Regions from separate parts of the Faecalibacterium prausnitzii genome, predicted to be linked through region 2. Evidence: a T-box and tRNA genes for the amino acid it is inferred to sense, from the RefSeq annotation. Region 2 holds a T-box; the other holds one or more tRNA genes.

Region 1 (14,917 bases), 890 kb from region 2:
ACCGCAAAGGCAAACTTCGAGACCGCCATCAAGGAGAAGTATCCGGAGCTGACCGACGTTGTCTGGCCCGCATAAGGCAGACGCACTCGCACACAACTGAGATCAGGGGGGCGGGCCGGGCGCAGTGCCCCGCCCGCTCCCTTTTTTTCGGAAACATCCGTCAGGAGGCAGTCACATGGGAGAGAAAACAAAAAAGAAAGGGTCGATCAGCTACGCGAAATGGGGCTACATCTTCATCGCACCGTTCTTTCTCATTTTCGCGGTATTCCAGCTGATCCCCCTGGCATCCACCATCTATTACAGCTTCTTTGAATATTACCGCAGCGGTCTGAAGATCATCGGACCCAACTTTGTGGGCTTGAAGAACTACGTGACCCTGTTTGCAACAGACCTGCCCAAATATTTCAGCAACACTCTGCTGCTCTGGATCATCGGCTTCATCCCGCAGATCGCCATCTCCCTGCTGCTGGCGGCCTGGTTCACCGACCTGCGCCTCAAGCTGAAGGGCCAGACCTTCTTCAAGACGGTCATCTACATGCCCAACCTGATCATGGCATCGGCGTTCGCCATGCTGTTCTTCGCCCTCTTCTCGGACAACGGCCCCGTCAATGCGGCGCTGATGGGCATGGGCATCCTCAAGCAGCCGTTCAGCTTCCTGAACACGGTCTGGGGCAACCGCGGTCTGATCGGCCTGATGAACTTCCTGATGTGGTTCGGCAACACCACCATCATGCTGATGGCCGCCATCATGGGCGTGGACCCCACCCTGTATGAGGCCGCTGAGCTGGATGGCTGCACCCCGAACCAGATGTTCTGGAAGATCACCATCCCGCTCATCCGCCCCATCCTCGTTTACGTCATGATCACCTCGATGATCGGCGGCTTGCAGATGTTCGATGTGCCGCAGATCCTGACCAACGGTAAGGGCGGCCCGGACCGCACCTCCACCACCATGATCATGTACCTGAACAACCACCTGTTCAGCAAGAACTACGGCATGGCAGGCGCGGTGTCTGTGGTGCTGTTCCTCGTCTGCGCAGTGCTCTGCGTCGTCGTTTACGTGAGCCTGACCAGGGAAGACGATGGCCGCAGCAAGGCAGAGCGCAAGGCTCTGAAAGGAGGAAAGAAGTAATGGCTCACACTGCATCGACAAAGTCGGAAAAAGCCACACTGGCTGCCCGCCGCACCGGGTGCTACATCGCGCTGGTGCTCATCAGCTTTCTGTGCCTGTTCTTCTTCTATGTGCTGGTCATCAACTCCACCCGTACCCACTTTGAGATCCAGAAAGGCTTTTCGCTGCTCCCCGGCAAATCCCTGATGACCAACCTGAAAAACGTGCTGAACGACGCGAACATCCCGGTGCTGACCGGTGTGCGGAACAGCCTGATCGTCTCGGCCTGTTCGGCTGCGCTCAGCGTCTACTTCTCGGCCCTGACGGCTTACGGCATTTATGCCTACAACTTCCGGTTCAAGAAGGTGGCGTTCGCCATCATCCTGCTCATTATGACCATGCCGACGCAGGTGTCGGCCCTGGGCTTTTTGCAGCTCATCACGAAGATGGGCCTGAAGAACTCGTTCCTCCCGCTCATCATCCCCAGCATCGCAGCGCCTGCCGTCTTCTTCTTTATGAAGCAGTACCTCGACGCCAGCCTGCCGATGGAGATCGTGGAAGCGGCCCGCATCGACGGAGCCGGAGAGTTCTATACCTTCAATAAGATCGTGCTCCCCATCATGAAGCCCGCGCTGGCGGTGCAGGCCATCTTCGCCTTCGTGTCCAGCTGGAACAATTACTTCATCCCCGCTCTGGTCCTGGATACCGCCGATAAGAAGACCCTGCCCATCCTGATTGCGCAGCTGCGCAGTGCAGACTTCCTGAAGTTCGATATGGGCAAGGTGTATATGATGGTCGCCATCGCCATCCTGCCCGTGATCATCGTCTACCTGCTGCTCTCGAAGTTCATCGTCCGCGGCGTGGCACTGGGCGGCGTAAAAGGCTAAAATTTCGACCACTGCCAGCGGCAGAAACAGGGAGAAATTTTTGGCGCAGCGGTCTGCAAGACGCGAGGCCCGTCCAAGGGCCGAAGCGGATGCAGGGCACCGCAAGAGGGCGCTGCTTCCGCTTCCCGCACGAAAGCCCCAAACGAGCATTCGCCATATCGCATGGCAAACGATTCGTGCAACGCGAGGCCCATCTCCCTACAATCGGCAATGCAGCACGGCTGCACGCAAACGAATTACGACCGTTCCGAATTCTCCTTCCATATCATAAACAGCAGACAGCCCGGAGACGACCTGCTCCGGGCTGTCTGCTGTTTTTTCCGATTTACAAAACTGAACTGAACCAGTATAATAAAGTACGAAGTATAAAACACAGGAGGAGACCCAGTTGATTCATTTGATTGAAACGGTCTATCGTTTTCTCTGGGGCGATTTGTTTGTGCTGCCCATTGCGGGCGGCGTGGGGATCTCGCTGATGGTGGTGCTGCTGCTCACGGCGGGGGTGTTCTTCACCCTGCGGACGCGTCTGCTGCCGGTGCGGCTGTTCCGGGATATGATCTCGGCCGTCTGCGAGAAAAACCAGAGCAGGGACAGCCTTTCGTCGTTCCAGACCCTCATCGTTTCCACGGCCACCCGCGTGGGCATGGGAAATCTGGTGGGCGTTGTGGCGGCGGTGTCTGCCGGTGGCGCGGGCGCAGTGTTCTGGATGTGGGTCACGGCCTTGCTGGGCGCGTCCACCGCGTTTGTGGAATCCACCCTGGCCCAGAAGTACCGACAGCCCGATCCGCTCTACGGCGGCCAGCGCGGCGGCCCGGCCTATTATATCCACATGTGGGCGGAGCGGAAGCGGAAGAAACCGCTGCGGCGCTCGGTGGTCGCGGTGCTGTTCGCGCTGTCGGGCCTCATCTGCTGGTGCGGCATCAGCCAGGTCATCAGCAACTCGGTGAGCTCGGCATTCAAGAATGCGTTCCACATCCCGCCCATTGCAACGACGGTGGCACTGGTGGTGCTGGCGGCAGTCATCGTGCTGCGCAAGAACGCCACCGTGAAAAGCCTGGACGTCATCGTGCCGGTGATGGCGGTCTGCTATTTTGTGATGACGCTTTATGTCATCGCGACCAATATCACCCACCTCCCGGCGGTGCTGGGCAGCATCTTCTCGGAAGCCTTTGGTCTGCGGCAGGTGGCGGCGGGCGGCTTTGGTGCCGTTCTGATGAACGGTATCAAGCGCGGCCTGTTCTCCAACGAGGCGGGCAGCGGCTCGGCACCCTGTGCGGCCGCAGCTGCCGACTGCGATGATCCGGTCAAGATGGGGCTGGTCCAGGCGCTGGGCGTCCTCATTGATACGATCGTCATTTGCAGCTGCACGGCCTTCGTCATGCTGCTGGCCCCGGAATCCGTCACGGCGGGCCTGACCGGCATGGACCTCTTGCAGGCGGCGGTGCAGTACCATCTGGGCAGCTTCGGCGTCATCTTCATCGCTGTGACGTTGGCGCTGTTCAGCTTTTCCACCTTCATCGGTATCCTGTTCTACGCTCGCTCCAATGTGGCGTATCTCTTCGGGGACCGCTGGCTCTGGCAGACCCTTTATAAGGTATTGGCGCTGGGGATGCTGCTGGTGGGCGGTGTGCAGGCCTACACAGTCGTGTGGGACCTTGGCGATGTGGGCATCGGCCTGATGACCATCTTCAACCTCATCGCGCTCTATCCGCTTTCCGGCGAGGCCATTGAGGCTCTCCGGGACTATGAGCGCCGGAAACATCTGGAACCCTGAGCAGGGGAGACGCCCCGCTCCATGAATCGTTCGCAAAACGGCGCAGCCGGAGCGGAGAATTTCCGCTAAGCTGCGCCGCTTTTTTGTCCGCGAAAAAAGAAGCTGAAAAAATGCGAAAAAACGGTTGACAAATCCGCTTTTGTCTGCTAAAATAAACGAGTCGTCCGGCAAGGACGTGAACAGAATCTGGGCGTGTTCCCGAGTGGCCAATGGGGACAGACTGTAAATCTGCTGCTTTTCAGCTTCGGTGGTTCGAATCCACCCGCGCCCACCAAACAAGAAAAATCCGAACCTGTTTCCGATTGGAGAAGGGTTCGGATTTTTCGTTTTCTTCGGGTACAACAACGAAGGTTCCTGTGGACGGCGCAAAACTCCGATACCTTGTCATAGACCGTAAGCCAATAACAAGATTTGGAGGGTATGATTATGAAGTACGATGCAAGAGCTTGCCATTTCAACATGGATACCGGGTGCGTGGAGTTGACTCTCCAAGATGGGAGAAAAATTTCCATTGACTGCACCAGGGTCGAGGATGCGCTGGATGTGACCGTGGCGCAGAGGGCGGAGCTGGACTATCTTATTTACAATGACCCACTGGGCTATGCGGATTTGATTCTGAACGGCAATCTAGAAGAATACTTGAAAAACGTAACTGGGAGCCATGGGTTAGAAGATTAAGAGAAAAGCGCAGAGCACCTTATTCAGAGTGCTCTGCGCTTTTCTGCATCTTGCGCCATTGTTGCGGGGTCATGCCGTACTTTTGCCGGAACAGCTCGTAGAAGTGGGTGCGGTTGGTAAATTTGAGTTGTAGGGCGATCTCGCTGACGGAAAGTGTTGTCTCCCGCAAAAGCCGTTCAGCCTTCTGGAAACAGAAGGTCATGCCGTAATCGAAAAGACACAGACCGGTGCGGCGCTGGACGATGGAATTGAGGTAGCTGCCATTGTAATTCAAAAGCCGTGCCAGTTCACTGCGAGGCAGCCGCCCGTCGGTATCCTCCAGCAAACGGCTGATACGCAGAAAGAGCAGGATTTCGGGGCTGCTGCTCAGGTGAACCGGGGTGACGTAGAACCCGGACGACAGAAAATCGAACAGTTCGCAAAGCGCGCCCTTCAAATAATAGGTGGCGGCGGCACTGGGTTCGTGCAGGATGTGGGTCATGCGGGCGATGAGCGTTGTCAGGGTTTGAACGCTATCGGTGTTTTCCGGTGTGGGGAAAAGATCCTGATATTCCTTTCGGAGGTCCTGGCCCAGATTTGCCAGCATGAACTGCAAAACGGGATTTTCCGGCAGATGACGCTCGGCTTCAAATAATTGCAGGGATGCAGATTCCGTCAGGCTGCGGACAAAATCTACGGATAGACCAATAAAACAGAGCTTGGCGGGGCCTGTGAACCGTTCGTTGTGGAGGATACTGCGGTTCACCAGACAGCAGGTCCCGGCACGGTAGGGATATTCTTTTTCCTCGATCTGTTGGATGACCTCTCCTTCCAGCACCAGCATCAGCTCAAAATAATCGTGGCGGTGCAGCGGACGGGAGCTGAGCGCACGGAACAAAGCATCCATAGAGTTTTCATGCAGCCAGCAGCCATTTGGTGAGAACATCTGAATGCTGTATTGGTCGGTTTCCCCCAGACCGGTACAGGACTCCAGCGTGATCTGCACCGGGGACATGATCTTGTAGAAGGTAGAGAGCTGACTGCCCTGATTTTCAACCTCCAAAATATTCTCGTAGCTGGTGGAATCCGGTTTCATGAAAGCGTCTCCTTTTCTGTAATGTGCGAATATGATACAATCTGATGGATGCGGCACACGATGCTGTCATTGTGAAATGTGAACGGAATTGCTAAAATATAGGCACAATACAAAAACATTCTGTAAAAGCTGTGCGGCCGATGGCTTTATTATAGAGTGCTTTTGAAAAAATGTAAAGCGACAGACGCATTCTGTCGCCGTGAATGATACAGCACATCTTGAAAGGAGAATCCCCATGTCTGCACCTGCAACGACAGAGAAAAAATATCTGAAATGGTATCAGAAGCTGGCCTACGGTTCCGGTGATCTGGCCTCTAACTGCTCCTATGGTCTGGTTTCCAGCTTTGTACTGCTTTATCTGACCGGAACACTGGGTCTGGACAGCGCCATCATCGGCTCTTTGATGCTGGCTTCCAAGGTCCTGGACGGCATCAGCGATGTGATCTTTGGCACCCTGATCGACCGCACCCACTCCAAGCTGGGCAAGGCTCGTCCCTGGATGCTGTTTGGCCAGGTAGGCGTTTCCCTCTGCCTGTTTTTGCTGTTTGCCATCCCGGCTGGCAGCACCACCATGCAGTACATCTACTTCTTCATCGTGTACACGGCACTGAATGCAGTGTTCTATACTGCCAACGGCATTGCCTATTCCTCTCTGGTGGCGCTGATCACCAAGAACAACAATGAGCGTGTGCAGCTGGGCTCCTTCCGTTTTATGTTTGCGGTCGTCACCAACATCTTTATGGGCTTTGCCGTTACCGGCATGGTGGAGAAGTTCGGCAGCGGTGCCGCAGGCTGGCGTACCACGGCTCTGATCTTCGCGATCGTTGGTCTGGTGGTCAACACCATCAGCTGCCTTGCAGTTAAAGAGCTGCCGGAGGAAGAACTGAGCGGCAACACCAGCGAAGCCGCAGAGGAAGGCAAAGCAGTTGCCGAGGAGAAAAAGCATGGCTTTGCCGAGACCGCTAAGATCCTCATCCACAACAAGTATTACCTGATGATTCTTGCCATCTACATCGTGTACTATATCATGAGCAACCTGACCACCGGTGCCGGTGTGTTCTGCGCCACCTATTACTGGGGCGATGGCAGCCTGCTGGGGCAGTTCTCCATGATGAAGATGTTCCCTGTTATCATCGCACTGGCCATTGCGCCTGTCCTCATCAAAAAGACCGGCAGTATGCAGAAGGTCAACTTCTGGGGCTACGCCATCAGCAGCGTGCTGGGCATTCCCATGATCTACTTTGCCATGCAGAAGAACCTTTCCATGTTCCTGCTGTTCATGTTCATCAAGGGCATCTTTGCAGGTACCCTCAGCGGTTCTCTGAATGCCCTGATCGCTGAGGCCAGCGGCTACACCACACGCACCACCGGCATCCACATGGACGGTATGATGTACAGCTGCTCCTCTCTGGGCGTGAAGGTCGGCGGCGGCATCGGTACTGCGGCTGTGGGCTGGCTGCTGAAGTTGGGTGGCTTTGTGGGTACCGCAACGGTCCAGAGCGAAAGCGCCATTCGGATGATCTTCAACCTGTACATCACCTTCCCCTTCGTGATCGGCATCATTATCACGGTGCTGCTGGCTTTCCTTGATGTGGAAAAAGCCAATAAGAAGTGGGATGCTGAACACCAGAAAGAGGCACAGGCATGATTCGACAGAATTTCAACGCAGATTGGACAGTAGAAAAGGGCGATGGCAATTCCCGGATGAATTCCTTTCTGGGAAATACCCAGACCAAAACCGTACATCTGCCCTACGATGCCATGATCCACGAAGCCCGCACCCCGGACACGAAAAACGGTGCACAGACCGGTTTCTACCCCGGCGGCGAGTACATTTTTCAGAAGCATTTCACCGCACCCCAGGCGTGGCAAGGCAAGCCGGTATCGCTGGTGTTTGAGGGCGTATACCAGACGGCGCTGGTCTACCTGAACGGCTGGCTGCTGACCCGGAACGTGAACGGCTATGCGGAGTTTACCGTGGAGGTTGGCCCCTACCTGAAATATGGTGCCGACAACCTGCTGAAGGTCATTGCAGACAACAGTCTGGAACCCAACAGCCGCTGGTATACCGGCAGTGGCATCTACCGCCCGGTGCGGCTGCTGGTGGGAAACAAGGTCTATCTGCCGCAGGATACCGTGTGTATCACCACCCGGGAGGTGGGCGAGGGCTTTGCCCTGCTGGATGTGACGGCGCAGGTGCAGTCTGCCAGCACTGTTACAGAACGGGTGACCCTGCAGCAGACCATCTGCCGGGAGGGCACGGCAGTGCTCACCGACCGGCAGAACCTCCTGCTCCAGCCCGGCGAAAGCAGAACCGTCTCCTTCCGGTACTGCGTGGACAGCCCGGCTCTGTGGAGCCCGGAGAGCCCCAACCTCTACACCAGCATTATGCAGGTGCTGGAGGGCGAGGAAGAACTGGACCGGGAAGAGACCAGCTTCGGCATCCGTACCCTGAGCATCGATGCAGCGCATGGGGTATGCATCAACGGGCAGACCGTCAAGCTGCGGGGTGCCTGCATCCACCACGACAACGGCATTCTGGGTGCAGCTACCTTGCCCGATGCCGAGGAGCGCCGCATTCGTCAACTGAAGGAAGCGGGCTTCAATGCCATCCGCTCCTCCCATCACCCGGCAGGGCGGGCGCTGCTGGATGCCTGCGACCGGTACGGTGTGCTGGTGATGGACGAGCTGAGCGACGTATGGAACCTGCGGAAGAATCCCTACGACTATGCTCTGTACTTTGAGCAGGACTGGAAGCAGACCATCGAGAAGATGGTGGCAAAGGACTACAACCACCCCAGTGTTATTTTGTACTGTGTGGGCAACGAGATCTCCGAGGCGGGCTCGGAAAGCGGAGCAGAGACCAACCGTCGGCTCTGCAACACCTTCCGGGAGCTGGACCCCACCCGTTACACCACCAACGCCCTCAACGGTCTGATGGCAGCCGGTTACCGTCTGCGGGAGATCATGGGGGATGTGATGCGAAAGTTCCCGGCACAGCCCGGCCCAACCGGCGGCGATGGCGGCGGCAGCAATGCTCTGAACAGCTTTATGAGCCTGATGTCCGGGGAAAAGGGGGACTACTTTGCCACCCATCCCCTGCTCACCGAGGCGCTGTCCGGCTGCGAGGATTCTTGCGATGTGATCGGTCTGAACTACCTTACCGGACGCCACGTGCTGGAGCATGAGCTGCACCCCCACAAGGCAGTGCTGGGTACCGAGACCTACCCGGCAGACATCGTGCGGCTGTGGCGCATTGTGGAGGAGAACCCCCACATGATCGGCGACTTCACATGGGCTGGCTACGATTATCTGGGGGAGGCCGGCTGCGGCATCTTCCATTACGATGGCGGTGCCAATTTCAGCAGCATCTACCCGGAACGCACCGCCTATATTGGAGATCTGGATCTGCTGGGCAACCGCCGCCCCATCAGCTATCTGCGGGAGATCGTTTACGGTCTGCGGAAGGCACCTTATCTGGCAGTGCTGCGAATGGAACACAACGGTCAGATCTCCAGCAAAACGCCTTGGATGTTCAAGGATAACCTTTCCAGTTGGACATGGCCCGGTTTTGAGGGACAAACGGCTTCGGTGGATGTGTACTCCGCCTCGGAGGAGGTGGAGCTGTTCCTGAACGGTGCTTCTCTGGGTCGCCGTACCGTGGTGGATTTTACCGCCACCTACAGCGTGCCCTACACTCCCGGCGAGCTGAAGGCTGTGGGCTATACCGGCGGTGTGTGTGACGGCGAGTTCACGCTGCGCACCGCACAGGATGCACAGATGACCCTTACAGCAGATCGTAAGACCCTGCAAGCTAACGGCGAGGATGCCGCCTTTGTGATGATCCAATTCGTGGATGCAAATAGCACTGCAGATCTGCACACCAAGCACACCCTGAAGGTGGAGTTGGAGGGTGCAGGCATTCTGGAAGCCGTAGGCAGCGCAAACCCCTGCTCCGAGGAACGTTACGACACCCCGGAAAGCGAGACCTTTGACGGCTGCTGCATGGCGGTGGTCCGTGCAGGAGAAGCTGCGGGCGAAATTCATCTGACCGTCACAGCAGATGACAGCGTTCAGAAGCAGCTGACGATCCTGATTCAGGAAGCAGAGTGCTGAAGCTCAAAAAGCCGGTGAAGGCTCAAAACAAAAACAGGGTGCGCCCCCGAATAGGACGCACCCTGAAAAATCCACATGCGATAGCAATATGTACAACAGGGCGTTCCCCGTCGGGAACGCTCTGTTTCTCTTTGCTGGTAGTATGATGAGCCTGCTCCGCCTGCCATGCAGCAAACTCCCGCTGGCCTTCCTCGCTGTTCCAGCAGGCAAGGATAGCTGGGTAGAATGCCCGTGCCAGACGGTCAATGACTTCATCGGGATAAGGGGAAGTGTTTGTGGACTTTTTCTTTTTGTTCAAACGCACGCTCCTTTGGACATCTGTGAACAGCATACCATGTGCCTGTTGTTATGCTGTCTGGTCTTTAACATCTGCGAGTGCGGCTTCCAGAGAAGTAAGATAGTCCTTATGCTTGTGAATGATCTCCAGAATCACATCACGCTGTGCATTATCGGGCATCTGCTCCAACTGGTAGTTGAATGAAATACGGAAACGAGTAGTGAGTTCTTCCAACGCCACATACTCGTACCGTACATCCTCCGGGTAAGCATCGCTGTCGTAAACCGATTCAAACTTTCGGAATGGCATGACAGGCGCTTTGCCCGGAACGCGGATCACACCGTCAGCGTCAGGCGTCGGTTCCACCTTCAGCTCCGGGTGCAGAATATCCTGCAAAGTTTGTGCCCGGTCATGGTAGGCCGTCCTGGCAAGGCGGTGCATATCAGCTTTGGACACTTTCGTCTGTCCGGACAGGATGCTCTGCTTTAAGCCTGGTATCAGTTCTTCCGCAATCTCCACGCCTTTCATATACTTCGAGGCGCGGATAACGGTGTCCTTGCTCACTCCGTTTTCTTCTGCGATTCGGTCGCAGGTTTTGCTGTTGTCGATCAAGTTCGCTTTTAGCGAACTTGATTTTGCATCGCGGCTCTTGCGATCACCGCCGTGCGCGGCTTTTTCGGCTTCATACTGTTTGCCCATCAGGTAGTACTTCTGCTCCGGGGTTAAATTGCGCCGCCCCAACTGGTTCTTACAAATCCAAGCGAGGACTTCTTCTCTGCTTTCAAACGGGAGTGGCATTGTGGAGAAATAAATCTCCGGATGCTTCTGAAGAATCGCATAACGGTTGTGGCCATCAATAAGGATATTACCCCAGACAATCAAAGGAGAGAGCAGCTTGCCCTCTTTGAGGATGTTTTCTTCAAGCTGCTTAAATTCATCATCGGTCAGAGGAGGGATCTGGGACTGGAACTCCGGGTCGATTTTCAGATTGATCATACGCACACTCCTTTATCTCTCCTGCTGCGTCTGCTCTTCCTCCCGGAAAAAGGACGCAACATTCTGCTTTGCGGTTTTCAGTTTGAGCAGTTCTTCCTTGGCTTCCTTGTACTGCTCGTAGAACTTTGCCTTTTCGGATGCAAGCTGCGCATACTCGGCTTCCAGCTTTTTCGGGCTGGGCAGCTTGGTGATGTCGTTTGCCTTAAAATAGGCTGCTGCCGCCCGGTGCGCTGTCAGCTCTGCACGGTGCTGTTCTTCAAAGGCTGCGGGTCGTTTTGCAGCTTTTAACTGCTGTGCGATGTTCTTGGTGTTGGTGTAGGCTGCGATGTGATAGCGCAGCTCTTTGTTGACCTTCATGCGGCCTTCGAGGTCTTTCACCATCGCCAGCGAGTCGTGATACTTGGTTTCCAGTTCGGTGATGCGCTGGTTCAGGGCGTCCTCGTCGGTCAAGTCCTTTTCCTGCAGAAGCTTCACGGTCTGTGCCATAACTTTGAGATTGTGTTTCGTGAGCCAACGCTTATAGCCGATGCCCTTGCCCTCGGTCATCCTCGACTGGATGTCGATCAGTTTCCCGATGGTATCCTGCTTGAACTGCGCCTTGGGTTTGCGTTCGGCGTTTGCCTGCAACGTGACAAACACTGCCGCCTTATCGAACTTGTCACCGAGATGTTTCGCTCGGATAAACTTTGTTCTGCCAGCGGGCAGATAGCTCAGACACCCACGGCTTTCCTTGACGGTGATGCCGTACTGCTGCATAAGCCTATCAGAAAAATCTTCAAAGCTGGTGGCACGGTACAGCACCGAAGAAATCTGTTTCCGCAGGGTATCTTTTACGGTTTCAAACTTCTTCTGCCGGGGCTGCTGTCCAGTTGCGGTAAGGGCTGCGTTCTCGCGGTCAAGTTTCATCTGACCGCGCCTGCGTGCCCAATACTCGGCTTCGCTGACACGCTCCTTTGATCCGTTGAGCAGGTCGATCTGGTACAGTCCGGCACCCTCGCACAGCTCCATGACCTCGACACGGAGGTGCCGCATGGTCTGGGCTGTGCTGGAGTGCTTCATACCCTCACACCAGTCGCGGGGCTTTTGCATATAGGGCTTGCGTTCCACTTCTCGCATTCGGATGCTTCCGATCACGATGTGGACATGGATGTTTCCCGAATGGTTGTGCCCATCGGGGTGAGTGCAGACGATGGCGGGATGACCGGGGAAGTTTTCTTTGCAGAATTTCAGGCCAAGGGCCTGTGCCTTTTCCATCGTCAATCCGTTTTCGACTGTATCCCGTGGGTCGAAGCTGATGATATACTGGTGACTTTTGATATCACCATGCTGGGTGTTCTTGCCATACTTGCGGTTTGCCAGCAGACAGGCTGTTGCAAAGGAGAAATCGCCACACTCAAGCGTATTGAGCAGGTAGGATTCCCGCAGCTTCGGCTTGCCCTGTTCATCAAGAAGTTGCTTTCCGGTGAACTCATCGTGCTGGTAAACGAGGTACGCTTCGATGGCGGTGTAGTCCGAGTTTTTATTACAATTCGATTATTCAAATCGTTGGCAACAACATCGAATTGTATGTCGCAAATATGCGGTTTATGGTTGAACAATGCAGTTGCTCTTGCGACTGAGGCGATATGCTTGAGCGTTGCCATACAGTTCACCCAGAACTTTCTCGGCGTGGAGCCGGAATGCGGTCAGGTCTGCAAGTTCGTCAAGGATTTTCGCCCGGATCTGCTCGGTGTCTGCACCGCCGGAATTGAAGTGCCTTGCAAGCTGGTTGAGGTTTCCGCCCACCTTGCAGCACTGAGCAAGCAAAGTGGAAACAGCGGTCAGGGTTTCTTCGCCGCCGCCGGCAACGATGACCGTTTTCTCGATCTTGACGTTGTGGATGGCGCGGCGGATAAAAGTGGAGAGGGAGAGATTCAGGAGTTTGCAAGTGAGTTCCAGTGACGCTTTTTCCTTCGCTGTCACACGGAACTTGATGACGTGCGTTTTGTTGTTCGGCGTGTCGTGGTGCTGGGAATTGCTAGGGGTCAGTTGAACATTCGTTTTGGTCATTGTACCTCCTGTCTGTTCGATAACTCCTCGGTGAAGTTATGTAAAACACGACACGCCGTTGCTGTTCGCACCATCAGGTGCGAACCATGAGCAGGGTTTGGGGTGGGACCGCGTTTGCGAAGCGCAGCGGAGCAATGAAAGCCCCAGTGGGGCTTTTAAGCGGCAGCGCGGTCTGCGATAGCAGATGGAGGGGCGTTGCCCCGACAAGCGCTACCCCAACAAGATCACTTGGAAAACTCGCAAGAGTTTGAGAAGTGAAGTCACGGATGGACAGGAAATTTTCAAGAATTGAAAATTTGTGGCCACGGGACGGTTCTTGCCCTCCACCGCTGCGCTCAAAACGCATTTTCAACAAATGTTTCCAAATTGTTAAGACGCAAAAAATAAGTAGCGGGGCTCTGCTCATGTAATGGGGTCACCGTTTGCTCCGAACGAAGTTCCAGCCCCTGTTTGTGCAGCAGCGTTGTCCGGCTCGCTCACGGAAAGTGTGAGGTCATGGCACGGTATCACGTTCAGACGGCTTATGAAGGATTCAAGGTTCAGTATGAAGAAAGCTAGGCGCAGCGCAGCGATGATTTTGTCGGGTGAAACAGCGGCAAAATGAATCGGGTGTGTTGCGGGGAGGTATCGGAACTCCACACAGCGTCTTAAACAAAAGAAAATGCGAGCGACGTCAGTGACGGCACTCGCACAAAAGATTACTCTTTTTAATATCAATGATATTATATGTGAACTAATTCAACTTGTCAACAACTTTTTTCAGAAATTCAAAAGAAGTTGCTATCAATTTGTTTCCTTCTGGACCTTCAAAATAATCTATATGCCTTTGCATTCGACCGTTTACGAATTCAGTGAGTTGCTTTATCCGACGTTTTTTGACGGAAGGGCTAACAATTTTGTTATAAGCATATAGCAAGCAGACAATTTCAAACATCGGACGGCTTGTCAATTTGCTGCGGCGTTCACCAGCTGAGATATTGTCGAGTGATGCAATAAAGGCCGAGATCTCAGGTGATGGCCTTGTTGTGCTCGTGCGAGACAGCGCATTGAGCAAACAGTTATTATGCGCGCAAGCATTGCGCAAACTTTTGACCGGATTCAAAACTCTTTGGGGTAACAGTGGTGTAAACTGTGGATTTCGTTCTGCATAAAAACGGTACATACGCAAAAATTCGCCAAATCCAATCAGTTCTTCCAGAACCCACATTGGACAATCAACGTCATAAATACGTGTTGATAGATACGCCTGCGGACTCTGTGCCGGGAAAACAGAACATACTGCAAAATACTTTTCAATTAGTTCGCCTGTAAAGGAGGCGTCTGTTTTTCGTTCGATAGCTGCCAAAATCTCCGGGTATTGTGCAAGAAAATCACGGACGATTGCATAGCCGTCTTCACTCGGATTTTCTTCTAATTCACGCAGAAGCGAAACTTTCAAATCATGCTCTACATCAATGCACATTTGCAGAAGAAGCTCCCTTAGGTAAAAATCCAGTGTAGACAGCTCAGTCAAATATGCAAACTCAAGATGGATGTATTTTCCTGCATTTGGGCCAGCAATATGTTTGGGGTAATTTTTTCGATAAGATGCTGTGCGCAGATAATTGTTTCTCTGTGAAAAACATTCTACGGCCTGTTCTTCTGAAATGAGATGAAATTGGATACCTTTTTCATCATGGAGCATCTGAACAAGTTCTTCCGCAGTCTTTTTCGGTTTCATTTTAGAATTTTCGATTATGCTCACATCCTGTTCAATCGTTCTTTTTCAGTTGCCCCATCAATTCCTGAAAACTTTCCAGAGCACTCTGCAAATTTTCAATAATATCCGCGGCAAGTTCGTCCGGCGCAGGGAGATTGTCCAAATCGGCAAGCGACTTGTCCTTCAGCCAGAAAATATCCAGACTGGTTTTATCACGTTCCAGAATTTCATCTACCGTGAATCTGCGCCAGCGGC
Region 2 (14,917 bases):
CCAGCGATCTGGATATTTCCCTTCTGGTTCGCGCAGAAAATGAAGATGCTGCCTACGATGTGCTGAAGAAGGCATTCGAGCTGTAAAAAAGCCCGATCGATCCCGGAATATTTCAACGTGCAAAAGAGCCGCCTGCTTCTCGGTTTTGAGAAGCGGGCGGCTCTTGATGTTATGGGTGGTTTGCTGTGTTTTGCAAAAGCGCTTTACAGCGTGACCTTATGGTAGATCTTCTTGCCCTTCTTGATGACGATGCCATTGGCCAGCTGCTCAGCCGTGAAGCTGACGGTAGGAGCGGCGACCTTCTCACCATCGACGAGGACGCCTCCCTGGGTGACCAGACGGCGGGCCTCGCCGTTGGAGGCGGCCAGACCGGCCTTGACCATCACGGTCAGGATGCCAATGGAGCCGTCCGTCAGGTCTGCCTCGGTCAGCTGGGTGGTGGGCATGTGCTCGGTATCGGCTGCACCGCTGAACAGGGCGCGGGCAGCGTTCTGGGCTTTGTCGGCCTCTTCCTTGCCGTGGACCATGCTGGTCAGCTCATAGGCCAGGATCTCCTTTGCCTCGTTCAGGCGCTGATCCTTCCAGGTGGCCATCTCGTCGATCTGCTCCAGCGGCAGGAAGGTCAGCATCCGGATGCACTTCATGACATCGGCATCGCCGACATTGCGCCAGTACTGGTAGAACTCGAAGGGGCTGGTCTTGTTGGGGTCGAGCCAGACGGCATTGCCAGCGGTCTTGCCCATCTTCTTGCCCTGGGAGTCGGTCAGCAGGGTGATGGTCATGGCGTAGGCGTCCTTGCCCAGCTTGCGGCGGATGAGCTCAGTGCCGCCCAGCATGTTGCTCCACTGGTCGTCGCCGCCGAACTGCATGTTGCAGCCGTAGTGCTGGAACATGTAGTAGAAGTCGTAGCTCTGCATGATCATGTAGTTGAATTCGAGGAAGGACAGGCCCTTCTCCATCCGCTGCTCGTAGCACTTGGCGCGCAGCATGTTGTTGACCGAGAAGCAGGCACCCACGTCACGCAGCAGCTCGACGTAGTTCAGGTTCAGCAGCCAGTCGGCGTTGTTCAGCATCAGGGCCTTGCCCTCGGAGAAGTCGATGAACTTTTCCATCTGCTTTTTGAAGCAGGCGGCATTGTGAGCGATGTCCTCTTTGGTCAGCATCTTGCGCATGTCGGTGCGGCCGGAGGGATCGCCGATCATGGTGGTGCCGCCGCCGATCAGGGCGATGGGCTTGTTGCCAGCCATCTGCAGGCGCTTCATCAGGGTCAGCGCCATGAAATGGCCTGCGGTCAGGCTGTCGGCAGTGCAGTCGAAGCCGATGTAGAAGGTCGCCTTGCCGTTGTTGATGAGGTCGATGATCTCCTCGTCGGTGATCTGCGCCACCAGACCGCGGGCCTTGAGTTCTTCGTACAGAGTCATGAGTTTTTTCCTCCTGTTTTGTGGGCAGAGGGATAAAAAACGCCCCCTGCCAAAATAAATTTGGCAGAGGGCGAGAAATGTTCGCGGTACCACCTCTGTTTGCCGTTCCCTCACGGAAGCGGCCTCACGAGTGCATGCCCCAGAGTAGGACGACACTCCTGCGTTTGTAACGCTCGCACGCGGCACAGCCTACTAGAGAGTTCTCTCATTCAGCTTACAGCTCCGGGAGGTATTTCCCCCGCTGCTCTGCACGCCCCTTGCACCGACCGGGGCCTCTCTGGGCAGAGCGCTTCAGGGTACTTGTTCCCTTCATCGCCTTTCAACATAAGCCAGTGTAGCACAATTCCAGAAACTTGTCAATCACGAGTTTCGCTCTCGGCAAGGCCCAGCATTTCCCGTGCGTTGGCACGGGAAAGTTCGGTGACATGGTCGCCGGAGATGATGTGCGCCAGAGCATCCACCCGGCCCTCCTGATCCAGCGGATGGATCTCGGTATAGGTGCGCTCGTTTGCAACATTTTTCTGGATAAGCAGATGGCAGTCGGCCAGAGCGGCGATCTGTGCCGTGTGCGTGATGCAGAGAATCTGATGATCCTGCGCGCTCTGCTTGAGCACCTCGCCGATGCGGCTGGCCGCCTTGCCCGAAACGCCGCTGTCAATCTCATCGTAGATGACGGTGGGCACGGCATCTTTATCGGCCATCGCGTTCTTGATGGCCAGTGTAATGCGGCTCAGCTCGCCGCCAGACGCGATCTTTGCCAGAGGCTTCGGGGCCTCACCGGGGTTGGTGGAAATATAAAATTCCACGCTGTCCTGTCCATGGCTGGCCAGCGGGCCGCGCGCATGGCGGAGCGTCATCCGGACACCGGGCATGTTGAGGAAATCCAGCGTACCGGAGATGCGCCTGTTCAGCTCCTCAAAGGCCCGCAGGCGGGTCTGGGTCAGGACCTCGGCCTTGTCCCGCGCCAGAACATACAGACGGTGTTTTTCCGCTTGCAGATGTTCGGCCCGCTCCTGCGAAAACTGGATGCGGTCCAGCTCCTCCCGCGCGGCCTTTCCAAAGGCGATGATGTCTTCCACCGTGTCGCCATACTTGCGCTTGAGCTTGTAGATGAGGTCGATGCGCTGCTCGATCTCGTCCAGCTCTGCATCATTTGTATCATATCCGTCCAGCCGCCCGATGAGGTCAGCCGAGACGTCTTTGGCCGTATAGTAGAGGTCGAGCAGCTGCCCGGCGGCATCCGAAAGCGTGTTGTCCACCTGCGCCGCTGCGTCGATCGCGTTGGAGGCTTCGCCCAGCAGGTCCACTGCGCCGGGCGTCTCATCATCGCCGGAAAGAAGCGCATAGCACTGAGAGATCCGCTCCCGGATGGTGGAGGCGTTCGCCAGCACCTTGCGGCGGGCGTCCAGCGTCTCCTCCTCGCCTTCGGTCAGGGCGGCATCCTCGATCTCCTGCACCTGATAGCTCAGCAGGTCGATCTTCCGCTGCTTTTCGGTCTCATCGGTGATGATGGCATCCAGCTCTTTTTTGACCTTGATCAGCTCCCGGTAAACGGTATAATACGCCTGAAATGCGGCATCATTCTGCGCATAAGCGTCCAAAATCCCCTCGTGATGGGCCGGGTTCAGCAGGCCGACGGAGTCGTGCTGGCCGTTGATGTTGATCAGCCCGCCGCACAGCTCCCGCAGGATGGCGGCTGTGGCAGGCATCCCATTGATGCGGCAGGTGCTTTTGCCTTCGGCTGTGATCTCGCGGCTCAGGGTCAGAGCATCGGAGCGCTCATATCCGGCCTTTTCCAGGCTGTCCAGCACAGCACCCGGCACGTCATCAAAGGCGGCACGGATGACCGCTTTGGCCGCCCCGGTGCGCACAAGGTCTTTGGACGTCCGGTTGCCGAGAATGGCATTGATGGAGTCAATCAAAATCGACTTGCCCGCGCCCGTCTCGCCGGTGAGGACGTTCAGGCCCTTTTCAAAATGCACGTCGGCTTTCTGGATGACTGCAACATTTTCAATTTGCAGGCTGCTCAGCATGGTAATTTCTCCCGCATTATTTCTGTCCGATGTGGTGGGTCAGCTCCGAGCAGATGGTCTTTGCATCGCGCTCCGAGCGGGCCACGATCAGGAAGGTATCGTCGCCGGACAAAGTTCCGACAACATTTTTCCATTTCAGGGCGTCAAACACCTCACAGGCGGCGTTCGCCATGCCGGAGTAGCATTTGACCAGAACGACGTGTCCGGCAAAATCCACCCCCAGAACAGACTCGTGGAAGATCGTCTCAAAACGGCTCTGGATCTTCGGGTTCAGCGCCTCGTTATGGCTGGAAACATACCGGTAGCCGGTGCTCGTGGCCGCTTTGACCAGGCTGAGCTCCCGGATATCGCGGGAGATCGTGGCCTGTGTGGCATCGAATCCCTCATTTCGCAGGTGGTCGAGCAGGGACTCCTGACGGCTGATCGGATGCTCCTGGATCAGCCGCAGGATCGTCTGCTGACGCTCCCGCTTGGTTTTGGCATCGCCTCGGCTGCTGGCCATATCGGTTCCCCTTTCTGTCAAAACTTACCGTCTGCCGCGCAGTTTCTGGTCGATGGCCTGAAACTGGTCGGCTTTGCTGAAGGTGATGAGCTGCACGATCTGGTCACTCAGCCGCACTTCGGCGGTGGCACCAGCATGCAGAGAATAGCCTGCCGCACCATCGCAGCTGACGAAGACTTCCTCGTCCGCGACCTGACCGACGCAGATGTTGATCTTGCGTTCCTGTGCAAACACCATGGCCGGACTGGCCAGACTGTGCGGGCAGATGGGCGTGACGACCACGCCCTTGGTCTGCGAGTCCAGGATGGGCCCGCCGGCCGCCAGTGAATAGGCCGTGGAGCCGGTTGGCGTAGCCACGATCACACCATCTCCGCGGTAATGCTCGACCAGAATGTCATCGCAGTAGATGCTGAAATCAATGGCCTGCTGCAAACGGCCTTTGGTGATGACGACATCGTTGAGGGCGTGGCCCTCCCAGCTGTCGTCGCCCAGAACGCGGACATAAAGCAGCATCCGGTTGTCCAGCAGATAATCTCCCCGCGCAACGGCAGAGAGCTTCTGTTCCATCTCGTTGATCTCACAGGTGGCCAGAAAGCCGCAGCGCCCCAGGTTGATGCCGAGGATGGGCTTCCGGTATTCCAGCGAGAGGTTGGCCTCGTGCAGGATGGTGCCATCCCCGCCGATGGTCAGGATGACATCCGTTTTTTCGAGGCATTCCTCCTGCGGCAGATACTCCACGCCCATCGTGTCGCACACAGCCTTGAGGTCGGTCTGCATCAGCACCCTGGCACCGTGGGTCAGCAGGATCTGTGCGGCCCGCTGCGAGATGCCGTAGGCCATCGCTTTGCCGGGGTTGGGTGAAATATAAACAGTCACACCCAGCACCTTCTTTCTGCTCTCAGTGGTCCAGCGTCGAATGGCTGGCTTCCACGACCTGTTTTGCCACGCTGTCGTCCAGCACGGCGGGCTCTGCGCTCTTCTGCACGAACATCAGGTACTCAATGTTGCCTTCCGGGCCTTTGACGGGGCTGAAATCCAGCCCGCGCACGGCGAAGCCGTTGGCCGCTGCGTAGCCCATCGCATTGTGCAGCACCTCGCAATGGGTGGCCGGGTCGCGCACGACGCCATTCTTGCCGACCTTTTCGCGGCCGGCCTCGAACTGCGGCTTGACCAGACAGACGCCCATGGCGTCCGGTGTGGTGATCGCCTGCGCCACCGGGAAGATATGATGCAGCGAGATGAACGAGACATCTACACTGAAAAATTCAATGGGTTCGCCCAGCTGGTCGGGGGTGACGCTGCGGATGTTGGTGCGTTCCATGTTCACGACCCGCTCGTCGGTGCGCAGTTTCCAGGCCAGCTGGCCGTAGCCGACATCGACGGCATAGACCTTGACCGCACCATTTTGCAGCATGCAGTCGGTGAAGCCGCCGGTGGACGCACCGATGTCCATGCAGACCTTGCCGTTGGGGGTCAGTGGAAAGCACTGCATTGCTTTTTCCAGCTTCAGACCACCGCGGCTGACATAACCGATGTCGTGGCCGCGCACCTCGACTTTGGCGTCTTCCTTGATCATCTCACCGGCCTTGTCCACCTTCTGCTCGTTGACGAAGACGACGCCGGACATGATCATGGCTTTGGCACGTTCACGGCTCTGGATCAGGCCATGCTGAACCAGATATTGATCCAATCGGATTTTCAAGATGCAGTTTCTCCTTTCCTGTGCTCACGGACTGCCTGCGCCAGATGGGCGGCGTCCAGACCGGTCGCCTCCTTGATCTGCGGGACGGTCGCGTGGGGCAGACGAACGTTTTCAACAGCCCGGTGGATGTAAGTTCCCTTCCAGCCTGCCTGATACAGTGCGGCTTCGAGGTGCTCGCCGATGCCGCCGCAGGCGACACACTCTTCGGCAAACAAAACGACCGGATAACGACGGATTTCGTCAATGAAATCATCTGTAAAGGGGAACACCTTTACAAGCTTATAAACATCGCAGGGCAGGTTTTCCTCCCCCAGAATCTGAGCTGCCTGGAGCACATCCTCCACTTCGTCGGCGTAGCTGACCAGTGCGACCTGCGCGCCGGGTGCCGTGTGCATCCGGTCGTACGCTTTGCCCGAACAGCCGTAAGCCGCCAGCACCGCGCTTTCGCCACCGCGCGGATAGCGGATGGCGCGGGGGCCTTTCTGGTCCTTGCCCAGCAGGACCGGCAGCCAGTGCCGCAGCTCCGCATAGTTCGACGGCGAATAGATGGGGATGCCGACCTGGCTCAGGAAAGCCGGGTCAAAGATGCCCTGATGGGTCTCACCATCGGCCGGGACAAAACCGGCACGGTCGATGGCGAAGACGACGTTCTCATTGAGCAGATTGACGTCGTGGATGATCTGGTCATAGGAGCGCTGTAAAAAAGTGGAATAAATGCAGACCACCGGCAGCATCCCTTGGCTGGCAAGACCGGCGGCAAAGGTCACTGCGTGCTGCTCGGCCATGCCTACATCAAAGAACCGCTCCGGGTGCGTGTGTGCAAAGAATTGCAGACCGGTGCCGTACTTCATCGCTGCCGTGATGGCGCAGATGGTTTTGTCCGCTGCTCCCTCCTGATTCAGCAGGTTGCCGAATACGGTCGAGAACGATTCCTTCGGGGCGACCTCCGGGTCCGGGATGCTGTCGATGAGGTCGAACTTCGAGACCCCATGGAAGTTGCCGGGGTTGCTCTCGGCGGGCGCGTAACCCTTGCCCTTTTTCGTGACGACATGCAGGAAGTGCGGGCCGGGCTGCTTATGGATGCTGCGCAGGATCCGTTCGACTTCCTGCTCATTGTTGCCGTCAAAGGGGCCGTAGTAATGGAAGCCCATATCCTCAAACATGGTGGAGTGGTACATAGCGCGGCGCACCATGGCCTTGCTGTTCTGGATGGCCACCTTGAGCGGTGTGCCGACCACAGGCACGTGGTCCAGAAAGCTGCGCACGTTCTCCTTGGCATCGAAGTAGCGATTGGTGGTGCGCAGACGCTTGAGATAGCGGGACAGCGCGCCTACATTTTTGGAGATGGACATCTTGTTGTCGTTCAGAACGACGAGCAGATTGTCCAGGCTGCCGATGTTGTTCATCCCCTCGTAGACCATGCCGCCAGTAAAGGCACCGTCGCCGATGAGCACGATCACCTGCCCCGGCTCCCCCCGCAGCTTTTTGGCCCACGCAATGCCGATGCCGACCGACAGCGCGGTGTTGCCGTGGCCGGAAATGAAGGCGTCATGTTCACTCTCGTTGGGGTTCGGGAAACCGGACAGGCCGTCGAGCTGGCGGAGCTTTGCAAAGCCCTCGCGGCGGCCGGTCAGCAGCTTGTGCGTATAACACTGGTGGCCCACATCGAACACGATCTCGTCCTGCGGGGTCGCAAAGACGCGGTGCAGCGCTACCGTCAGCTCCACAGCCCCCAGGTTGGAGGCCAGATGGCCACCGGTCTTGGATACGTTTTCCAATAAAAATTCGCGGATGTCCGCACAAAGCTGCTCGACCTGCTGGCCGGAGAGCTTTTTGAGATCGCTGGGCTGCGAGATTTTTTCCAGCAAAGGCGAATTCATAGATTCACGTCCTTCTCACAATTTGGAATCGGCGGGACTGCCCGCCAGAAATCGACTCAGAGCGCCATCGGGTACAACGCCCCGACCACGCAGCCGACCACAAAACCGGCCAGGACCTGCAGCGGAGTGTGGCCGACCATTTCCTTCAGGTGCATGTTCTGGAGGAAGGGGGCGTTCTTTTCCGTTACGTCGATCCACTGCTCGATCATCTTGTTCAGCACCTTGGCCTGTTCGCCGGTCTCGCGGCGGACACCCATGGCGTCGTGCATCGTGATGATGGCGACGACTGCGGCCACCGCAAAGATCGCCGAGCCGAAGCCCTCGCTCCGGGCCGTGGCGATGACCATGGCGCAGACGGTCGCGCTGTGGGCGCTGGGCATACCGCCGTCTCCCCACATCCGCTCCAGCTGGAACTTGCCCAGCAGGATAAAATTGATGAGGGTCTTCAATACCTGCGCGACGAACCACGCCAGAAGCGCCACCGTCAGGATCGGATTCAGGTTCAAAACATCGCGGATCAGTTGCATGTTATGCTCTCTTTCTTTTTGTTTGTTCAGCTGCGGCGGACCAGCAGTTCCCTGGCAAGCTGCTCCAGGAAGGCGCTCTTTTCGCCAAATTCTGCGCGCAGAGACGCGCAGGTCTGCTCGTTCAGCCTGCGGGCCAGCTCCATCGCACCCTCGGTACCGTAGAGGGTGACGAAGGTGCTCTTGCCGTTCTCGCTGTCGCTGCCGATGGGCTTGCCCAGCTGCTCCTGCGAGCCGATGACATCCAGCACATCGTCCACGATCTGGAACACCAGACCGATGCCATAGGCGTAGCCCTCCAGCTCCCGGCACTGGGTCTCGTTGGCCTGCGCAGCGGCAGCGCCCATCTGGACGGCTGCGTTGATGAGCGCGCCGGTCTTGTTGCGGTGGATGAGGCGCAACTGCTCTTCGGTCGCAGCCAGAGCCTCATATTTCAGATCCAGCTCCTGGCCGTAGACCATGCCGCGGCTGCCCGCACCGGCTCCCAGCGCCCTGGCCGCCCGTACATTGACGATGGCAGGGGCTTCGACGTTGGCGATGACATCAAACGCCTCGGTCAGCAGGACATCACCGGCCAGCATAGCCGTGGCCTCGCCAAATGCCTTGTGGCAGGAGGGCTTGCCCCGGCGCAGGTCGTCGTTGTCCATGCAGGGCAGATCGTCGTGGATCAGCGAATAGCAGTGCAGCATCTCCACAGCGGCGGCAAACTGGTCGGCAGCGGCGGCATCGCCGTTCAGCATATCGCAGACGGCCAGCACCAGTACAGCACGGATGCGCTTTCCGCCGCCCAGCAGGCTGTAGCGGGCCGCACGGCAGACGTCCGACTCTTCGGGCAGATAGGTGTTGCAGGCAGTCTCCAGCGCAGCATTGACCCGCACCAGATACTCCTGATACTGCTTTGCGTAATCCATTGATAGATCCTCCTTAGTTGTCTGCTTCCGGCTGCGGGGCGGCGGTGCGCTTGGCGTCGATCTCGTCCAGCTGCAGCGAAGCCTTTTCCAACGTTGCGCGGCAGTAATCGGTCAGGGATGCGGCCTCCGCATAGAGCTTGACCGATTCCGCCAGCGTCGTTTCCGGCTGCTGCATCTGGTCAAGGATGCCTTCCAGCCGGTCCATTCCTTCTTCAAAGCTCTTGGGTGCTCTCATTGGGTCCCTCCACGGCATCCACGGTACAATGGATGCGGTTCACTGCGCCGCAGAGCGTCATCTTCTGCCCTTCGCGAAGGGCATCCGGCGCACAGATGCGGCCTTTTTCGTCCTGCACGAGCGCATAGCCCCGCGCGAGGACGCCATACGGGTTCAGCGTTGCAGCCAGCGCAGACGCATGGCGCAGACGCAGCCCGGCGTCCTGCTGCTTTTCCCGCGCGGCCGTTTGCAGCTGCCCGGAAACTGCCTCCAACTGCTGCTGTCGGCCTGCAAGCTGCGCCTGCATGTTCTGCCGGGAAAGCGGCTGCACCGTTTCGTCCAGCCTATTATAGCATAAACTCAGCCTGTTTTGGATAGAAATGTGAATATTTTCTTCCAAATTGCATATTTTTCGTGAAAATTCGGCCCGGTCGGGCACGGCAAGCTCTGCCGCCGCCGAGGGGGTCGGGGCGCGCTGGTCTGCCACAAAGTCCAGGATCGTAAAGTCGATCTCGTGACCGATGGCGCTGATGAGCGGTGTTTTGCAGCGGGATGCGGCCCGCGCGATGCGCTCGGCATTGAAGACCCAGAGGTCTTCCCGGCTTCCGCCGCCGCGCGCCACGATGATCTCGTCCACCTGACCGGACTTGTCCAGCCGGTCGATGGCTGCGGCAATCTCGTCAGCCGCTTCAAATCCCTGCACACTGACCGGGCAGAGCAGCAGCCGCACGGCTGGCCACCGCCGCCCGATGACGTTCCGGATATCCTGCAGCGCAGCCCCCGTCTTGCTGGTGACAAGGCCGATGCACTTCGGGAACCGGGGCAGCGGCTTTTTGCGTTCGGCGGCAAACAGGCCCTCCCGGTCGAGTTTCGCTTTCAGTTGCTCAAAGGCGAGCTGCGCCGAGCCGATGCCGTCCGGGAACATGTCGTTGACGTAGACCTGGAACGCACCGTCTCGCTCGTACAGGGTGGCGCGGCAGCGGACGATGACCTTCATCCCCTCTTCGGGGCGGAAACCGAGCCGCCGCGCGTCTGACCGGAACATCACCGCTTTGACGCTGCTCGTCTCGTCCCGCAGCGAAAAATAACAGTGGCCGCTGCGGGCGTTCTGAACAAAGTTCGCGATCTCGCCCCGGAGAGCAAGGTCGAACAGGAGATCGTTGGCATCCAGCAGGGTCTTGACATATTGGTTCAGCGCCGAGACGGAGATCACTTCAGCCATAATCCGGCCTCCCGTGCGGCAAGGATGGACACACCGATGGCGTTGTCGCTGGAATACCGGCCCGGCACGAAATACACCTGCGGCAGACGCTGCTGCACCCACACGCGGATGATGTCGCTGCTCATGACGCCGCCTGCGCAGACCACCGGCAGGCCGGGGTATTCCTTCTGCGCCGCCTTCGTCATCCGGACGACGGTATCAGCCACGCAGAGCAGGCAGTATTTGCAGACATACTCCGGGCTTTTTCCAGTTTGCAGCAGCGCATTGCACTGATTTTCCAGGCCGGAAAGGCTGCATGTCATCCCTTTGACGCTGGACTTTGGCCGGATGGGCTCTTCGCACAGCGCTGCCAGGCGGGAGACCTCGGCACCTGCCGGGAACGGAAAGCCCAGTTTGACGCCCACGCGGTCCACGGCCTGCCCGGCGTAGAGATCGCTGCTGGTGCCCAGCGTCGTGATCTGCCGGACCCCGTCGCAGAGCAGCAGGTCAGTGGTGCCGCCGGAAATGTGGAAGAGCAGCACCTTCTGGCAGAACAGCTCCTCCCCTTTGGCGGCGAACAGAGCAGCGGCGGCATGCCCCTGCTGATGGGTCGTGTGGACGAGCGGGATGCCCCGCGCTCTGGCAAAAGCCGTGGCTGCACTGACGCCCGCCAGGAAGCAGGGCATGTAGCTTCCCTCCACGGGGCGGGGTTTCTGCGAAACGCCCACCGCCGCGATCCGCGTCAGGTCGAACTCCCGGCTCAGTTCCTCCAGCATTTCGGGCAGAGCGGTGGTGTGGTGGAACAGCGCATCGCTCTGGCGGAGGCCCAGCTGGCCCTCCTTGACCGGAAGAAACCTTTTCTTTGCACAAACAACCTCTCCGGCTGTGTCAAAAACTGCCAGAGAGGTTGCATAATTGCTTGTGTCGATGCCCAGTGTATAGCGGCTCACGGCTCTTCGGACGCTGCATCTTCGGCAGTGTCCAGACCCTGCTCCCGCGCGACGGTGCCCAGCAGGCCGTTGACGAACTGGTAATCCTCATCTGCTCCGTATTTCTTGGTCAGTTCGACCGCCTCGTTGATGACGACGCCGACCTTTTTCTCGTCGCCGTACAGCATCTCTGCCAGAGCCAGGCGCAGCACCGTCAGGCTCACGCGGGGCAGACGGGACATGGTCCAGTTGCGCAGATGGCTGCTGATGAGGTCGTCCACCTCAGCAGAATGGTCATAGTAAGCGTTCAGCAACCGCTTGCCGAACACATCCACGGGATGCTCTTCATTCTCGGTGTTGTTGAGCAGAGCCTCCCGCAGGGGCACGTCACCAAACGTCTGCGAAAAAGCCAGCAGAAACGCATTCTCGCGGGCTTCACGACGGGGCAAAATATTTTCCATAGTATTCCTCTCACCTTATTCCTGTTCTTCGGCGGCAACACCCGCAATGACCAGATTGACGCGGCTCACGGTCACGTTGGTCATGTTCTGAACAGCAGTCTTCACGTTTTCCTGTACTTTTTCGGCCACGGCCGGGATGCGCGCACCAAAAGCGACCACCAGATTCAGGGTCAGCTCTGCGGTGCCGTCCCGCATTTCCACGGTAACGGCCGACTGGATGCTGGCGGCTTCCAGCAAGTCCTTCACTTTTTTGTTCTGCTTGCCGCAGGAGACCTCGGACACACCGTCCACTTCCAGTGCAGCGCAGCGCGCGATCTTGCCAATGACCTCGGTGGAAATCTGCAGGGTCCCGCCGTTAAGATCCATATTCTGTAAATCCATTCTATGGTCCTCCATCTGAAATGAGCGTTCGCTCATTCTTTTTATTTCCATCTTTGCAGGGAGCGTTCCCTGCCATTGAATGCTTATGCTTATTATATCATCTTTCGGCCCGATTCACAACTGTTTCTTTTGGTTCCGGGTCTGGCTTTTGCAAAAGGCGGGTCAGCTGGCAGACGGCAAGGCAGCACACAAAGAACACCAGCAGCAGGCAGTCCGGCGGCAGACGGCGCATCGGGACCACCTGCGGCGGCAGGGTGCTGAAGACGCTCTGCTCCCCCTGCGGCAAAAGCAGCCAGAACAGCCCCACCGAAAACGGCAGGTGGAGCAGCCGCCCCGCAAGCAGGGGCCGCAGAGTCATTTCGGGCGGGCAGAGCGCACGGACCTGCAGCAGGACCGAAAGCCCCTGCACACTGAGGGCGGCGCAGCAGAGCAGACTGCCCCACGGCCCGGTGCGGGCGGCAAGGTCGCAGCCGGAGCAGACTTCCAGCAGCATGGCGCACACGGTGCCCACGGCAGGCGGGAACACAGCGCCCACCCCCGCCGCCAGCATCCGGAAGAAGAGCACGAAGCCGCAGAGCTTCAGATACGCCATGGTCGCATTCGTGAGAAGGTCGGTCAGCCGTGGCGGCGGGGCTTCGGGCGGCGGGGCTGTGCACGTAGCCGGCTGCTCTGCCCTCGAAAGCCGGTTCAGCAGCGCGGCCGTAAGATACCCGGCACTCCCCTGCGCCAGAAACAGCAGGATGCCAAGCTCCGTGCTGTGGAGCAGCGTCTGCCCGACCGTCAGGACCACGAACGACGGCCCGGAACAGACGCAGGCGGGCAGGAGCGCATCTGCCTGGCGCGGGGTGAGCTGCCCGGTGCGGACGGCCTGTGCCGCCGCGTTTGCTGCCGGGGCAAAGCCGCCGAACAGACCGATGAGCAGGACCCGCGCCGCACAGGGAGCCTGCACCCCGATGCACCACGCCGCGGGCCGGAGCGGGATGGCCAACAGGTCGCCCGCCGGGCACTGGACCAGCAGCGACGACACCACCAGAAACGGAAAAAGCGAGAGCAGCAGCGGCCCGGCGCAGAGGGCCAGACCCTCCCGAAGCGCCTGCCCGCAGGCCTGCGGCACCGCAAACGGCAGTGCGCCCGCCAGAACCGCCAGCAAAAACAGACCGATCTGATACATACGCAACCCCTCCGCTTCCATATATATGGAACAAGGGGCGTTGCCTTGCACAGCAGGTATGGGGAGGGAGCGGGCGTGAAAAAACAGCGGAGCGGGCGGCTTTCCCTGCGCGAATGGCTCTGGCGGATGTTCCGCCAGCCGCCGCGCGGGTTTTACGGTCAGCCGTCGGTCTACCGCAGCGGCGACCGGATGGAGATCGAGCAGTTCCGGCGCATCCTGACCTACGATGAAGAAAAGCTCTGTCTGGAATTCCGGCGGGGGCGGTTCACGGTCTACGGAGACGAACTGCACATCGAAACGCTGGCCGCGCACCGCATCACTTTGCGGGGGTGCGTTCTGCGCACCGAATTTGACGGCGACGGCGGGCATTAGGAGGAAGAGACGATGGATGTACGGCTGCTCTGGGCGGGGGTATGGTTCACAGCGCAAAACGGCGATGCCGAAAGCCTGCTCTCCGAAGCAGCGCGGACGGGCCTGCATCTCTCAGCGGTCTCCCCTGCACCCGGCGGCTTTTCGGGCCAGTGCGCGGCCTGGCAGTACCGGAGCCTTGCGGCACTGGCCCGAAAGCGGCGGGTACGGCTGCGCATTCAGACCCGCACCGGGCTGTACTTCCAGCTGCGGCCCTTTCTGCGGCGGCGCGGGCTGTGGGTGGGTGTTTTACTGTTCGTTCCCCTGCTGGTCTGGTCGCAGGATCTTGTCTGGGCCGTTGATGCAGGCAGCCTGACCACCGGGCAGCGAGCGCGGGCTGAGGCGATCCTGCGGGAGCAGGTGCAGCTGATGCCCGGAAGCGCAGTCACGCAGGAAAAACTGACCGCAGGCGAATACGCTCTTTTGCAGAGCGGCGAGTTTTCCTGGGCAAGCCTGAACTTTCTGGACGGGCGGCTCGTGGTGGAAGCAGCCGCCGCAAAACCGGTGCCCGACATCGCCGCCGGGAAGGCAGACGGCGTCTTTGCCAAAGCGGCCGGAACGGTGGTCCGCACCAATCTTGTCAGCGGGACGATGCTTGCTGCACCGGGACAGGCTGTGGAGGCCGGGCAATTGCTCATTGGCACCTCCCGCACCGAGCGGGACGGAACGTTGATCTATGAGCCTGCCGCCGGGAGCGTTTTTGCCCAATTGGAGTGGGAACATACGCAGGAGGAACCGCTGAAAATTACTGCAAAGCGGCTGACAGGAAAGCACGTTTCAAAACGGGTGATCTCAACAAATGGGCAGCGCATTTCACTTCCATCATGGAAGCCTTTTTCAGAAGAAACTGCACTTGTGACGACACGGCATATCCAACCGGATATTCTTGGGTTTGGCCTTCCCTTTTCGGTGGAAGAGACAACGTATTCCGAACAAACAGAGCAGGAAATTCCTTACACCGAAGAGCAGGCGCTCGCGCTTGCGAAACTGCACAGTTTGCAGGCACTTTTCAACGCCTATCCGGACGCCGCGTTTGTGGCACAGAAAGAGGACATTTCCGTCGAAAACAACATTCTCTATTACCGGGTCGTTTATACCATCGTTGCCAATATCTGCGCAGAGTAAACAGCGGCAGAGAGTTTCTCGCTCTCTGCCGCCGCTTATGCTTGTTTCAGTGTT

What was found. The T-box of region 2 lies ahead of tyrS (tyrosine--tRNA ligase). A T-box ahead of a tRNA ligase gene usually reads a tRNA of that ligase, here a tRNA-Tyr.
Region 1: it has a tRNA-Tyr gene. The T-box ahead of tyrS (tyrosine--tRNA ligase) is inferred to sense a tRNA for this amino acid. The anticodon was not compared.

What each region holds. Positions count from the first base shown of each region.
Region 1 is NZ_CP065377.1:593,316-608,232, forward strand. Features, by position in the region: gene I5P96_RS02870 (twin-arginine translocation signal domain-containing protein) at 1-75, shown strand, start outside; gene I5P96_RS02875 (carbohydrate ABC transporter permease) at 176-1,132, shown strand; gene I5P96_RS02880 (carbohydrate ABC transporter permease) at 1,132-1,998, shown strand; gene I5P96_RS02885 (alanine/glycine:cation symporter family protein) at 2,387-3,772, shown strand; tRNA gene I5P96_RS02890 (tRNA-Tyr) at 3,961-4,046, shown strand; gene I5P96_RS02895 (DUF6061 family protein) at 4,199-4,450, shown strand; gene I5P96_RS02900 (helix-turn-helix domain-containing protein) at 4,470-5,525, opposite strand; gene I5P96_RS02905 (MFS transporter) at 5,761-7,173, shown strand; gene I5P96_RS02910 (glycoside hydrolase family 2 protein) at 7,170-9,641, shown strand; gene I5P96_RS02915 (transposase) at 9,664-9,939, opposite strand; gene I5P96_RS02920 (hypothetical protein) at 9,988-10,914, opposite strand; gene I5P96_RS02925 (relaxase/mobilization nuclease domain-containing protein) at 10,927-12,414, opposite strand; gene I5P96_RS02930 (plasmid mobilization protein) at 12,499-12,963, opposite strand; gene I5P96_RS02935 (Abi family protein) at 13,697-14,683, opposite strand; gene I5P96_RS02940 (class I SAM-dependent DNA methyltransferase) at 14,715-14,917, opposite strand, start outside.
Region 2 is NZ_CP065377.1:1,481,245-1,496,161, reverse strand. Features, by position in the region: gene I5P96_RS07400 (ACT domain-containing protein) at 1-86, shown strand, start outside; gene tyrS (tyrosine--tRNA ligase) at 204-1,421, opposite strand; T-box leader at 1,485-1,743, opposite strand; gene recN (DNA repair protein RecN) at 1,778-3,454, opposite strand; gene I5P96_RS07385 (arginine repressor) at 3,471-3,956, opposite strand; gene I5P96_RS07380 (NAD(+)/NADH kinase) at 3,981-4,832, opposite strand; gene I5P96_RS07375 (TlyA family RNA methyltransferase) at 4,855-5,658, opposite strand; gene dxs (1-deoxy-D-xylulose-5-phosphate synthase) at 5,655-7,538, opposite strand; gene I5P96_RS07365 (divergent PAP2 family protein) at 7,595-8,065, opposite strand; gene I5P96_RS07360 (polyprenyl synthetase family protein) at 8,092-8,973, opposite strand; gene xseB (exodeoxyribonuclease VII small subunit) at 8,987-9,208, opposite strand; gene xseA (exodeoxyribonuclease VII large subunit) at 9,186-10,409, opposite strand; gene I5P96_RS07345 (glycoprotease) at 10,397-11,338, opposite strand; gene nusB (transcription antitermination factor NusB) at 11,335-11,778, opposite strand; gene I5P96_RS07335 (Asp23/Gls24 family envelope stress response protein) at 11,794-12,159, opposite strand; gene I5P96_RS07330 (hypothetical protein) at 12,257-13,330, opposite strand; gene I5P96_RS07325 (YabP/YqfC family sporulation protein) at 13,406-13,702, shown strand; gene I5P96_RS07320 (sporulation protein YqfD) at 13,715-14,863, shown strand; gene hslO (Hsp33 family molecular chaperone HslO) at 14,910-14,917, opposite strand, start outside.